DNA from 2 places in the Carnobacterium pleistocenium FTR1 genome. Region 2 is predicted to be linked to the other one. Evidence: predicted binding sites of a transcription regulator. Region 2 holds the regulator's gene; the other holds the start of a gene.

Region 1 (7,511 bases), 740 kb from region 2:
GTTTCCTTTATAATGAGTGATTTTTTTACGACTGATTTCATAAACCTCATTTACAACCTTGTCTAGGAAGTAACGGTCATGAGAAACAATCAATAATGCTCCATCATAAGACTGCAAATAGTTCTCCAGCCAGCTTAACGTTTCGATATCCAAATGATTCGTAGGCTCATCAAGAATCAATAAGTCTTTCTTTTCGAGTAGTAGTTTTGCTAAAGCTAAACGCGTTTTTTGACCACCTGAAAGTTGACTGATAAGTTTAGTATAATCTTCTTCGAAAAAACGAAAACCATGTAAAACAGAACGGACCTCAGCTTGATATCCGAAGCCATTTTCTTCGCGAAAGCGATTTTGAATATGATCATAGCGGTTTAGAGTTGCGTGATAAAGTTCTTCATTTGACAGCAGATCGGGATCTCCAAGCTGCTTCTCAATTGTGTGCATGTCTTGTTCAAGTTGAATGACCGATTCAAAAACCGTTAACATTTCATCCCAAATAGTTCTTTCAGAAGCCAAACCAGTATTTTGAGCTAAATAGCCAATACTAACTTGTTTTCCTTTAACGATTTTTCCTGCATCAGGCTGCTCTATATTAGCAATCATTTTTAAAAGCGTTGATTTTCCTGTGCCATTTCTTCCAACTAAAGCAATACGGGAGCTTTCTTGGATTTCTAAATAAATATTTTCAAACAATACATCTGCTCCGAAATAACGGGCGACGTGTTGTGCTTGTAATAGAATCATAGTCTTGGTCCTCATTTCATCATTCTCAGTAATAGTTTAGCATAGATTTAGGTCTAGGGAAATTATAATCCGCTAAAAGCTAACTTTTAAGAAGCGGATTCACAAAGCTTCTTGTGAATTTTGGTAATATACTAATTGTAAGTATACATGAAAATATGAGATTTTAAAAAAAATACTAGTATTATAATAGGAAAATGATATAATAAAAACGTTCACTATGGAAAGATTGTGAAATAAAATTTATGATGATTTGTTTGTGAAAAAAAACAGCAGATCAATTGAAGAAATTTAAATTTATGGCTGTATGGCTGATGGAGGAAAAAAAGAATGGTAGAAAAGAAAATACCCAATGCAACGGCTAGGCGACTGCCGATTTATTATCGCTATTTGCGATTCTTACATGATTCCGGAAAAGTGCGTGTCTCTTCAACTGAATTGAGTGAAGCTATCAAAGTGGATAGTGCAACGATTCGAAGAGATTTCTCTTATTTTGGTGCTCTAGGAAAAAGAGGATACGGATACGATGTTGAAGATTTAATGAATTTCTTTAGCAAAACACTTAAGCAAGATCAGTTAACAAATGTCGCATTGATTGGGGTAGGGAACTTAGGCCGTGCTTTACTAAACTACAATTTCCATCAAAGCAATAATATGCGGATCAGTGCAGCTTTTGATGTGAAAGAAGAAATCGTAGGCACTATTTTAAGTGGGGTCCCTATTTACCATATGGACGATATGATTGAACAATTAAAGGTTCAACAAATTGAAATTGTTATTATCACTATCCCCTCAACTGTAGCGCAAGAGATAGCTGATCGATTAGTTGAAGCGAATGTAAGAGGGATCTTGAACTTTACGCCTTTTAGAATCTCTGTACCAGACAGTGTCAGAGTTCAAAATGTTGATTTAACAAATGAACTACAAACATTGATTTACTTCATTGATCATTACAAACCAACAGAAGAATAATTGAATAAAAAAGGAAACAAACTGTTTAAGGTTTGTTTCCTTTTTTTAGTTTGTAGTAAACTTCAAGTACTTTTGAAGCCCTAATAAAATAACTTGTAGAGAATAGGACATAAAGTATGGAAAAGAATGTCCAACCGGAGTTGTTTACAGAATCAATAGCAAACCAGATAAATACTCCCGACATCAAGTAGCTAAGGATGATTTGTATTATAAAATTACGATTTTTTATCAAATGAAAATTCCTTTCTAACATTCAGTGATTCACCATAAAAGGGCCACTAACATAACTAACGTGTTCATAGCAATGTGGGTAATAATTGGGGTAGCAATATTTTTTGTCTTACTATAGAGGAAACAAAAAACAAAAGACATAGCAGAGTAAAGTAAGATATGTCCATCAAAATGCATAAAAGCAAAGATAAGCGAACTAATCACTGCTGCACCTATACCACCTGTAAGGTCATACAAGAAGCCAAAAATCACTTTTCTAAAAACGAATTCTTCCATGATTGGTCCCATAATGGAAACAATGATCATATAAATAGGATAACTTTCTACGATCACAAGAATATTTTGTGTATTAGCAGAGTCAACTGGAAGTCCCAATAGTAGAATTTCAATAATATTTGCGATATATTGCGTTAAAAGAACTAGAGGTATCCCAACAATGATTCCCCAATAAAGGACTCTTTTTAAAGGTACGGATGGACTTAAGGTTAGAGAATTTCGGATGGTCGACTTCCGATTAAGTAGAAGCATAGCAATGGCTCCTATAGAAAAGCTAACTATCGTTCCATAAATCGAAGCTTCCGTTTGGAAATCTTTCGGAGCTGCAAGAAGAATAACTACCGGTAAAAATTGAGCAAGTAGATAAAAGAGTATAATTAAAATCGATGTGTGACTAGCGAGTTTTTTCACTGTAATCAAACCCTTCTTTTCAAGATTAATGATTCTTATTTTATAGAGCTATAAAATAACTTTAGGAGAAAAGCTCCCTGATAAAGTAACAAGAACCAACAAAAATTTTATACAAACTGAAAATAACTTCGCTTTCTAGTATACCATAAAAGAACAAAAAAAGAATACAACACTATAGAAGACAAAGATTTTTTGAAATAAAGAGGGGTCTAGCTAAAAAGGAATCGGAGTCGAGATTAAAATTCTTGCATTCTGTTCTGTATTTGTTATTATAAAGAAGTAGTTTAGCACTTGAGTTGTCTGAGTGCTAAAACGGAAGAAATAATTTAGACGGAGGGATTTACGTGTTAAAACCATTAGGAGATCGTGTCATCATTGAAGTTGCTAAGGAAGAGGAAAAAACAATCAGTGGGATTGTTTTACCGGGTTCAGCTAAAGAAAAACCTCAAACAGGTTCAGTCATAGCTGTTGGTGGAGGTCGTGTTTTAGAAAACGGCTCAACAGTAGCAGTAGCAGTAAAAGTAGGCGATACTGTCCTATTTGAAAAATATGCTGGAGCAGAAGTGAAATACGATGGTAAAGAATATTTAGTGGTAAAAGAACACGATATCGTGGCAGTCATAGATTAAAACCAATAAACAAAAACTTGAACAAACTAACTTAATGAGGTGAAGGAAGAATGGCAAAAGACATTAAATTTTCTGAAGACGCTCGTGCATCAATGTTACGAGGCGTAGATATTTTAGCAGACATTGTTAAAGTAACATTAGGACCTAAAGGAAGAAACGTTGTTTTAGAAAAATCATTTGGTTCACCATTGATCACAAATGATGGCGTTACAATCGCAAAAGAAATCGAACTAGAAGATCATTTTGAAAATATGGGAGCACAACTTGTTTCAGAAGTGGCTTCTAAAACAAATGATATTGCGGGAGATGGAACAACAACAGCTACTGTTTTAACTCAAGCAATTGTTCGTGAAGGTTTGAAAAATGTGACAGCTGGAGCAAATCCTGTTGGGATTCGTCGTGGGATCGAAAGAGCGACAAAAGTTGCAGTAGAAGAATTACTTGCTATTTCTCAACAAGTAGACTCAAAAGAATCAATTGCTCAAATTGCGTCTATTTCTTCAGGAAGCAATGAAACAGGAGAATTGGTTGCAGAAGCAATGGAACGCGTTGGAACAGATGGCGTTATTACAATTGAAGAATCTAAAGGGATCGAAACAGAACTAAGTGTGGTTGAAGGAATGCAATTCGATCGTGGATACTTATCGCAATACATGGTAACCGATAACGATAAGATGGAAGCAAACTTAGAAAATCCTTACATTTTGATCACGGATAAAAAAATCTCGAATATTCAAGAGATCCTTCCACTATTAGAACAAATTTTGCAACAAGGACGTCCATTATTGGTTATTGCGGATGATGTTGACGGAGAAGCTCTTCCTACGTTAGTTTTAAACAAATTACGTGGAACATTTAATGTTGTAGCTGTTAAAGCTCCAGGTTTTGGAGATCGTCGTAAAGCGATGCTTGAAGACATTGCGATTGTAACTGGCGGAACAGTTATCACAGAAGACCTAGGTCTAGAATTGAAAGATACATCTATTGACCAACTAGGCCATGCAAGTAAAGTAGTTGTGACAAAAGATGCGACTACAATTGTTGAAGGTGCCGGTTCAACTGAAACCATTGCACAACGTGTAGCTTTATTGAAAGCTCAAGCAGCTGAAACCACTTCAGAATTTGACAAAGAAAAATTACAAGAACGTTTAGCTAAACTTTCTGGTGGGGTAGCTGTTATTAAAGTTGGAGCAGCTACTGAAACAGAATTGAAAGAACGTAAATTACGTATTGAAGATGCGCTAAATGCAGCTCGTGCAGCGGTTGAAGAAGGAATTGTTTCAGGTGGTGGAACTGCTTTGATCAATGTTCAACGTAAAGTTTCAGAAATTGAAGCAACAGGCGATGAAGCAACGGGTGTGAAAATTGTTTTACGTGCTCTTGAAGAACCGGTTCGTCAAATCGTTACAAATGCTGGTCTTGAAGGTTCAGTAATTGTTGAAAAACTAAAAAGTGTTGATTTAGGCGTAGGATACAATGCAGCTACCGATGAATGGGTAAATATGATTGATGCTGGTATTATTGATCCAACTAAAGTAACACGTTCGGCTTTACAAAATGCAGCAAGTGTTGCAGCCTTATTGCTAACAACTGAAGCTGTTGTTGCAAACCAACCAAAACCTGACGCTCCAATGGGCGGAATGGGAATGGATCCTGGTATGGGCGGCATGATGTAAGTCCATCAACTTAAAACAAATAGTATGACACAAAAAGAGTTCAGACATTTGTCTGAACTCTTTTTGCGTAGAAGTGGTTATTCTACTATGAACGGTTATCCAAATTCTAATTCCGTCATCATTTCATCTAAGTTTTCTAAAGCTTCATTCTTTTCAATAAAGTCAATCCAATCTTGATATGGATCAGCTGACGTAGTTTTGATTGATATTTTAAATTTATTGTAAATGCTTGTAGCCATATCCGTCCACATTTTATTAACAGCTCGTTCTAATTTTGCTTCGTTCCATCTTTTTGCAGGAGCTCTTCTGGCGTTTCTTCTGATTTGATCTTCCATAGCTTTTTCAAAAAAGATACTTTTACTTCCTAAATTAGCGTTTAAATATTCTTCAAACTCTTTAAAATTCAAATTTATCACCTTTCTATAACTCGTTTTTTAAACCTGTATACCTCGTACTGTCAATAAATCAAAGAAGTTAGTTATAAAATCAATTACTAAATTTAATTTCTTCAACCCTTTATCGTATTCTAAAAAGGGGATAGTAGGTGTCTTTAATCATACCATAAAGCATAAAGCAATAGAATACTTTCGGAGGATAAACCTGTTTTGGCAAATAAATTTTGTGGGAAAATTAAAATATGGGAAAGTTTTACTGTTGTTTAATAAAGTCTAAATTCTTATCACGGAAGTAATGCCAAAACCCTTCACGATATCAGACCACAAATGCTCACCAAAAACCGAATTGAAAGCCATGTTCGACTATCTTATGAAAGATTGTGCTGCAATTGAAGGGAAAGCAATTGAAAATATCGACAAAAAATAATTGCAATACTAGATAAAGCTGAAGAAAATATTTGTGAATTATTCGAGGAAAAGCTAATTTTAATATGCTAAAAGGCGAGTCCAAAAATTAGGTGAATGTAGATTAACGAACACGGGTTGTTTAATGCATATTTTTGAATTAACATAAAACAAGGAATCAAATGGGTAAAAAGGGGATATAAAGAGTGAAAAAATTTTTGATAGTTTTAGGAAGTATAGTCGCAATTGGTGGGGTGGTCTTCATAACATTTCCGTATATTGAAAAAGCGAGGATTAATTTAATCGAAGAAACAGCACGAAATCAGATAGGAAAAACCAAAGCGGTCAAAAGTTCTGAAAGCGTAGAAAGTGTAATCGTAGAAAAAGAATCACGTTTAAGTCACCCGGTACGTGGGAACTATCTACCATTCGAAGAAGGCGAAGAAGAATTCATGCAAGATATTCACGATATGACCCACCAAAAGGTATATGCGGAAGACAAATGGGGTTCCGTAGAACTAAACGAACAAAACATAAACGCGTTATTATCAATTTTAGACGAAACGAATTTCGCAGATGAAGACTACTACCGTGAAGTTTTTAATTTATGGAAAGAAGGCGACTTTTCTGATAGCGTCGAAGTACATAATAAGATATGGAAAGACCAGGGCGGATTCATTGGTAAAGCTGAAAGGTTATTGACGGCGGAAGAAGAACAAGAACTTGTCGAAACTAATTTCAGATAATGGTGTAAGTGGAAATGAATTATTATGATTAGTTGTAGTACAAAAGATGAATCAAATGAGGGATGGACTATTTTACAAGATTTGAGTTCTAAATAAACCTAATAAAACCCTATCTCTTAATGGAGGTAGGGTTATTTTTTCATACCTTTTACTGACAAATGAAATTATTTCTGTCCTGTTTCGTAAGTACCATCTGTATAAATTGTATATAGACCTACAGTTCCAGAACCACCTTGATCAAATAGGGATTTACTTATTAATTTCAGAACGTAAGAATCTTCATTGGATTCTAAAACTTCATAAACAATATCGGTGTTAGCAGCTTCAACGCCAGTTTGTTCCTTGATGAAAGTAAAAGCTTCTTCTTCAGAATGGATGACATTTTCTGATATCCTCGGAGTACTTTCTGCTGGCACTTCAGAGCTAATCGAACTTGAAGAATCATTCTGTTCAACAGAATCGATAGAACTTGAGGTGCTTTCTGCAATAGAAAATTGTGAAGACACTTCTTCCTTTTCATTGCTAGTACCACAACTGGTTAAAATGAATAATACTGTAAGCATAGTTATAGTCATACTTAACTTTTTCATTTTTTCTCCTTTTTATATATGGTTTTTGTTCTAGTGAGTAATATTTCACAAATTTAGTATATCATTACAATAATGCTTAAAAAGTAAGCGTAGAAGATATACTTACATTAATTAAGCCATGAGCAAGATGCTCAGCTTCACAAATAGAATCAAAAGGGACAATCTGTTTTTTTTATGTATTTGACCCTGTCAGACAATATATTTTTTAGTTAAAATATTGACGATTTTAACTAAAAATAATAGATTCTACCAAACCTTTACAATTGATTGCAGCATTGATATAATAATAGTTGTTGTTAATAAGCGGCCGTGGCGGAATGGTAGACGCGTCAGCTTGAGGGGCTGGTGGGAGGTTCTCCCGTGGAAGTTCGAGTCTTCTCGGCCGCATAATACATTCATATCAATGGTTACAGCTATTTTCTTTGCTCTTTTGAGCATGAGG
Region 2 (7,511 bases):
AATAGTTCATGATTTTGTTATCAAAATCATCTCCACCTAATTTGTTGTCTCCAGCAGTAGACAATACATCAAAAACGCCATCTCCTAATTCAAGAATAGAAACGTCAAATGTACCTCCACCTAAGTCAAATACTAGAATTTTTTCTTCTTTGTGTGTTTTGTCTAAACCATATGCTAATGCAGCAGCAGTTGGTTCATTTACAATACGTTCAACTTCAAGACCAGCGATTTTACCAGCATCTTTAGTTGCTTGACGTTGTGCATCATTAAAGTAAGCAGGAACAGTAATAACAGCTTTATCAACTGTTTCTCCTAGGTAGCTTTCAGCATAACCTTTCAAGTATTGCAGAATAGTTGCAGAAATTTCTTGTGGAGTGTATTTTTTGCCATCAACTTCAACTGAGAAGCCAGCTTCACCAATATGACGTTTGATTGAACTAATTGTATTTGGATTTGTTACAGCTTGACGTTTTGCAACTTCTCCTACTTGCATTTCTCCATTTTTAAATGCTACTACTGATGGAGTTGTACGGTTACCCTCTGGATTCGGAATAATTTTTGCTACTCCGCCTTCTAATACTGCAACTGCTGAATTTGTTGTTCCTAAGTCAATACCTATCATTTTACCCATTATAAAATCCCTCATTTATTTATTATTTTTTAAAACATGTTTTAATCTTTATTGAGCAACGATAACCATTGCTGGGCGTAATACCCGTCCTTTTAAATCATACCCTTTTTGTAAAACTTGTACAACTATTTCACTTGTTTGACCTTCTTCAACCGGAACTGTTTGAACAGCCTGATGGAAGTTTGGATCAAAATGTTCATTTAGTGGGTCGATAATTTCGATCCCTTCACTTTTTAGTGCCGTGTTAAGGGTATCTTTAACCATTTCGATTCCTTTTTTCAAGCTTTTCCCTTGCTCATCTGTCACTTCAATTGCTATAGCTCGTTCTAAGTTATCAATAACGGGAAGCAATTCAGTTGCTAAAGATTGAGCACGGAATTTAGCCGCATCTTCACGTTCTTTTGCATTACGTTTTTGGATATTTGCCATTTCAGCTTGTACACGCAAATATTTATTTTCCATCTCTTCTAAAGCTTTTTTCGCTTCAGTAAGTTCATCCACTTCTGGTTGGTCAACTTCTACAGATTCAGTCGTTTCTTCGGGTTTAATTACCGTTTCTTCTACTGATTCTGTTGTGGGTTCTTTAACTTCTTCTTGTTCTTGCTTCTTATCTTTATTTCTAGACACATCAACAGCTCCTTTTTGATTAATCTTCTACAGAATCATAGTAGTCGATTATTTTTTTTGAAAGCTCATTTCGAAATACATCCACAAGTCCAATCATTTTTGAATAAGGCATATTTGTTGGACCTAACAATGCAATAACACCTGAACTGTATCCTTCAATGTCATAGCTTGCCGTAATTAAGCTGAACTCATTGAAAAGCTCATTGTTTAACTCCGTACCAATTTTCACGGTAATTCCAGTAGTACTCGGAATTACTAAGGAAGATAAGTCATGAGTCCCATCCATTAACGAATAAATAGACTTGAATTTTTCGACATTCAATTCATTCGAAAAATCTAATATATTCATTCTTCCACCGACATGCATCCTATCTTGTCCAGCTTTCAAAAAGACTGTTTCAAAGATATCCAAGATTCCTTCATTTGTCTTAACATACTTATTAAGTAGTAAAGGAATTTCGGTTTTCAGCCTTTTAAATACCTCCAATAACGGAAGACCAACTAATTGTTCATTAAAGATACGAACAATTTTTTCCAACTCATTAACATCCATCGATTTTGGGATAGTCACTATTTGGTTTTCGACATGGCCTTTATCTGTAACTAATATAGCCATGACTTGATACTCATTTAATGGTACCAAACGAAACCCGGTTAGAATACTCTCTTTGATTTCAGGACCTAATGTGATTGCTGTGTAACTGGTCAACTGAGAAAGCAATTCAGCCGATTGGAAAACAATCTCATCCAACTGTCTAAACTGATTTCCTAAAGCATTTTTTATAACTGCAAGTTCTTTTTTCTGAATCTTTACTGGATGTACCAGATAGTCTACATAAAAACGATAGCCTTTTAGTGAAGGAACGCGACCTGATGAGGAGTGTGTTTTTTCAATGAAGCCTAAATCTTCAAGACGTCCCATCTCAATACGAATAGTTGCTGAACTAAAATTTATTTCAGCTTCATTCATCAAAGTTTTAGATCCTATGGGTGTCTCGTGTGAAGTGTATAAACGAATGATAGATTTTAAAATTAAAATCTGTCTTTCAGTTAACATGTTGCCTCACCTCTTTTTTAGCACTTGAAACTATTGAGTGCTAATACATTTATTAATTTACCAAATATAACTGTTCCTGTCAATAATTTTTGCTTACTTTTTTGACTAATTTTGACGTTTAGCCAAAACACTGATTTTCCGCTTGATTTATTCAATTTTACCCTAGAAAAAAAGTATTAAAAATGAACTAACTCATCTTTAATACTTTTTCTTAATTATTTAGGGGTTAAAATTTTAAAACTATTTAAAACTAATGGATGAGTTGAATCAACTACATACATTTCCTGATGAGACAAGTAATCCTAATTTAACGGCAACTCTACTTTTGCTTTTTCTAGTTCAATTCTTATTTGTGCAAAACCAGTACCACCTAAAGAATTTCTGCGTTCAACCGCTACGCGAGAGTCTAACAAAGAATACACATCTTCTTGAATAATAGGAGCTGCTTCTTGAAAATCAGCTAATGAAATATCTTGTAAATAGCTGCCATTTTTCAAACATTTCAAAACAAGTTTTCCAACTATTTCATGCGCTTCTCTAAATGGAACACCCTTAGAAGCAAGGTAATCGGCTAACTCAGTTGCATTGGAAAAATCTTTTTTTGTCGCTTCATTCATTTTTTCTTCATGCACGACCATATCTTCCAACATACCAGCAAAGATAGCCAAACAGTCTTTAACGGTTTTGACGGTGTCAAACATACCTTCTTTGTCTTCTTGCAAATCCTTATTATAAGCTAATGGCAAACTTTTCATAACCGTCAATAGTGAAAATAAATTACCATATACTCTGCCTGTTTTACCACGAATCAATTCTGCCATATCTGGATTTTTCTTTTGCGGCATAATCGAGCTGCCTGTTGAGAAAGCATCCGTTAAACTAGCAAATTGATACTCATGACTTGTCCAAAGAATCATCTCTTCGCAAAAACGTGAAAGATGCATCATTAATATACTGCTGTTCGATAGAAATTCTAAGATGAAATCACGATCACTCACAGCATCCATACTATTTGAATAAACCGAACTAAAACCTAATTGTTCAGCAGTATACAAACGATCAATTGGAAAAGTCGTTCCTGCTAAAGCCGCTGCTCCTAGTGGAGAACAATCAATGCGTTTCAGACTATCTTGATATCTTTCTAGATCACGTTTAAACATATTGTAATATGCCAACAAATGATGTGCAAAAGAGATCGGCTGTGCATGTTGCAAATGCGTATATCCAGGAATAATCGTTTCAACATGTTTTTCTGCTTTTATCAGAATGACTTTTTCTAAATCTATCAGAGATTCAGAAATTTCGCCAACTTGACCTTTCAAATAAAGATGCATATCAGTGGCTACTTGATCATTCCGGCTTCTTGCAGTGTGTAATTTCCCTGCAACCGGACCAATCTCTTTATGGAGAAGCGTTTCAATATTCAAATGAATGTCTTCATTTTCAATAGAAAATACCAGCTCTTTCTTTTGAGCTTTTCCCAAAAGAATTAACAACCCTCTGACGATTTCATCTGCTTCTTCTTGAAGAATGATAGATGTCTTAGCTAACATTTTGACATGCGCTAAACTTCCCGTAATGTCTTCTTCAGCTAAAACTTGGTCTACTTCAATCGAAGCACCAAATTCATCGATCCATTTTTGATTTTCTCCTTCAAAACGGCCGCCCCATAATTTTTTCATAGTAGTTATCCCATCCTTACCTAAGTGTACGTTCTCTATCGCTTACTTATTTTTGATTGCATCCTTTGGTTTATTAACTTCTGCATGAACTTTTGTTGGCAGACCCCATAATTTAATGAATCCAACAGAAGCTTCTTGATTAAATGTATCTGAAGAAGTGTACGTTGCTAAATTTTCATCATAAAGTGAATTTGGTGATTTTCTACCTTCCACAATTGCATGTCCTTTAAACAATTTCACCCGTACAGTTCCATTTACATACTTTTGAGTCGATTTCAAAAAGGCAAGCAAGCTTTCGGTTAATGGGTTATACCATAAACCGTTATAGATCATTTCTGTTATTTTTTGTTCAATAATCGGTTTAAAATGAGCTACATCTTTAACAAAAGTCAAATCTTCTAATTCTTTATGAGCTGTCATAAGTGTTACTGCTCCAGGAGCTTCATAAACCTCACGCGATTTGATTCCGATCAATCTATTTTCGATATGATCGATCCGTCCAACTCCATGCTTGCCAGCAATGCTATTCAGCTGTTGAATCAAATCGGATAACTCATATTTTGACCCATCAAGAGCTACCGGGACACCTGCAACAAATTCAATTTCAATCATTTCAGGAGTATCTGGCGTATTTTCTAAACTTGCTGTTAAATCATAAGCTACTTCCGGTGGTGCGATCCATGGATTTTCTAAAACGCCACATTCATTGCTTCTTCCCCAAAGATTTTGATCAATAGAGAAAGGATTATCTAGATCAATTGGAACTGGAATAGCATGTTCAATAGCATATTTGATTTCTTCTTCTCTTGACCAAGTCCAATCACGAACAGGTGCAAGTACTTTTAATTGAGGAGCTAAAGAATGGATAGCTACTTCAAAACGAACTTGATCATTCCCTTTTCCTGTACAACCATGTGCTACCGCTACTGCTTTTTCTTTTATGGCTACTTCAACAAGTTTTTTTGCAATCAGTGGACGAGACAACGCTGAAATTAATGGGTATTTACCTTCGTAATACGTATGCGCTTGTAAAGCAACTAATGCAAATTCATTTGCAAATTCTTCTTTAGCGTCAATCGTATATGAAGCAGAAGCGCCAATTTTTACCGCTTTTTCTTTAATGAACTCTAAGTTTTTTCCTTCTCCAACATCTAAACAACAAGCGATGACCTCATACCCTTCATCTATCAACCATTTAATGGATACTGAAGTATCCAATCCTCCTGAGTAAGCTAAAACTACTTTTCCTTTATTCATAAAAACACCTCATCCGATTAATTTTATTGCATGAATGTATCCTAACATGGCAAAAAGATTAAAACAAGCACAAAATGTTTTTTTATGCTTTTTTTTGTATTTTTTAGCTTATATCTGAAATTAAGTTGTATATTATACGTGTTTATTCATAAAAAATGTATATAAAGTATAATTTTGAAAAACAAACAGCTTATTGTTTTATCATTTTTAAGCAAAAAAAAACAAGAAACAATTGTTTCTTGTCTAAGATATTCGGTTACTTTTGAATAAATCGTTTAATTCGGGTTTATAATTTTTAAAATTGATAGATTTAATTCAATTACCTACCTAAAAACACTAGAGGAATAGGATTTTCATGTAGCCGTGCATTGAATTCAATGCGATTAACAACAGCACGTTAACGCACTGTTGAAGTCTGAAAACCTTAAGACTGTGGTTTTCAGACTTTAAGTGGTCCCCATGGCTTCACAAGCAAAACCGTCTATTCCATAAGAAATTTTTTTGACGTATAAACACTATTTGTCCTATATCCACTTTTGGTAAGACTCATCCACACTATTTGACTAAGAGCTTTTAATCTTTCGGTGGTAAGTCCTTATTTTTTTCAAAAAAAGCGGCAGTATCCAATTCATCTTGTTTAAGTTGAGCGACTAAGGCATCAATCGAATCATATTTTTCTTCATCTCGTAAATAATCATACCAAAATACCGTTACTTCCTCGCCGTAGATATCATCACTGAAATCGAGGATATACACTTCTACTGTTAACGGGCGGTTTGGTTCAAACGTCACATTGTGTCCAATTGAAGCCATTCCACTATAGGCTATTCCGCCTACTAAAATTTCAACAACATATACCCCTTTACGAGGCAGTTTAACAAAGTTCTCAATCTCAATATTCGCTGTTGGAAAGCCTAACAACCTTCCTCTAGCATCTCCATGTACGACTCTTCCAGGAGTAGCATAGGCATAACCTAAGAGATTATTAGCAACAGCCATATCTCCTATTTCTAAAGCCAAACGAATACGTGACGAACTGATTTTTTCTTCTTGTAATTTTTGTTCTTCTATCACTACTACCTCAAAACGATTGTTGGCGTAGGTTGGTAAATGAGCCATCGAAGCGACTTCTTTTTTACCAAAAGTATAATCGAAACCCGCTACAACGGTTTGTGCATGTAATCCAACAATATATTGATCTACAAAATCTTGTGGATTCAATCCAGCAAATGCAGATGTAAAATCTACTTCATAAAGATAATCAACACCAATTTTCTCCATCAATTGTTCTTTACGAGAAACAGTCGAAAGATATTTATGTTGATCAGGATTTAATTTTTTAAAAACGATCGAAGGATGTTGATTAAACGTCATAACAGCTAATTTAAAATTATTTTTATCAGCAATACTTTTTGCTCTGCCGATTACTTCTCGATGACCTCTGTGTACACCATCAAAAAAACCTAAAGCTAACACTACTTTGTCTTCAGGAATTTCATTTGCTCGATACGGATGGTGCAGTTTAATGATTTCCATAGTGTAAAAACTCCTCTATAAATTATTCCGTAACACTTTGATTGGCTTTAAATAATCTGCTTTTTGCGGGTGAACAGCATAAATACTAACTGCTTTTTGCAAATAAGTAAAGACTACTGGCATAGGTAAATCAGCTGGAATGGTATCAATTGGCAACACCGCACCGTCTTTAACTTTGTTCCATAAAGGTTCATCAATAGCGAATGAAGCCAACTCTTTCAAACCAAATTCTAAAGGAAATAAAGCTTCTTCGATTTCTTCTTGTTCCATTTTTTCAGCAACTTGGGCTAACGTTAAACAGTCACTCGCTTTAAACGTTCCGCTAAGTATACGTGTTAAATCAGACATATGAGCTGGATACCCAAGTTTTTTACCTAAATCTACAGCTAATGTGCGAACATAAGTCCCTTTTCCACAAGCTACCTCAAATTTCCAAGAAACGGTTCCGGTTTCTTTATCGATAACTATATCTGATGTTCGTTTAAATTGCTTTATATCTGCAATTCGTTCTGGTCGTTCAACAGTTTCGCCAGCTCTAGCATACTCATATAATTTTTTTCCATTTACTTTTACAGCTGAGTACATTGGTGGAATTTGAGTGATTTTTCCTTCCATGTTTTTCATAGCCGCATCAATAGCAATTAGTGTTGGTATTTCTTGCACTTCGACTTGCTCAACGATTTCACCGCTGCGGTCCTCTGTGGTTGTTGAATAGCCAAGT

Evidence for each region. The regulator HrcA, encoded in region 2, represses chaperone genes, less so after heat shock. The targets are predictions, from matches to a motif close to TTAGCACTCNNNNNNNNNGAGTGCTAA.
Region 1: a site for HrcA is predicted at 2,913-2,939, ahead of groES (co-chaperone GroES). Genes of this name have one in related genera too.

The regions. Positions count from the first base shown of each region.
Region 1 covers NZ_JQLQ01000002.1:725,540-733,050, forward strand. Annotated here, with positions in the region: gene BP17_RS03695 (ABC-F family ATP-binding cassette domain-containing protein) at 1-741, opposite strand, end outside; gene BP17_RS03700 (redox-sensing transcriptional repressor Rex) at 1,069-1,710, shown strand; gene BP17_RS13255 (DUF4305 domain-containing protein) at 1,736-1,963, opposite strand; gene BP17_RS03705 (CPBP family intramembrane glutamic endopeptidase) at 1,972-2,628, opposite strand; gene groES (co-chaperone GroES) at 2,973-3,257, shown strand; gene groL (chaperonin GroEL) at 3,308-4,933, shown strand; gene BP17_RS03720 (hypothetical protein) at 5,029-5,340, opposite strand; gene BP17_RS03725 (DUF6241 domain-containing protein) at 5,940-6,479, shown strand; gene BP17_RS03730 (hypothetical protein) at 6,644-7,069, opposite strand; tRNA gene BP17_RS03735 (tRNA-Leu) at 7,373-7,456, shown strand.
Region 2 covers NZ_JQLQ01000002.1:1,467,336-1,474,846, forward strand. Annotated here, with positions in the region: gene dnaK (molecular chaperone DnaK) at 1-631, opposite strand, end outside; gene grpE (nucleotide exchange factor GrpE) at 680-1,258, opposite strand; gene hrcA (heat-inducible transcriptional repressor HrcA) at 1,278-2,315, opposite strand; gene argH (argininosuccinate lyase) at 2,618-3,997, opposite strand; gene BP17_RS07205 (argininosuccinate synthase) at 4,040-5,254, opposite strand; gene ribF (riboflavin biosynthesis protein RibF) at 5,828-6,790, opposite strand; gene truB (tRNA pseudouridine(55) synthase TruB) at 6,806-7,511, opposite strand, start outside.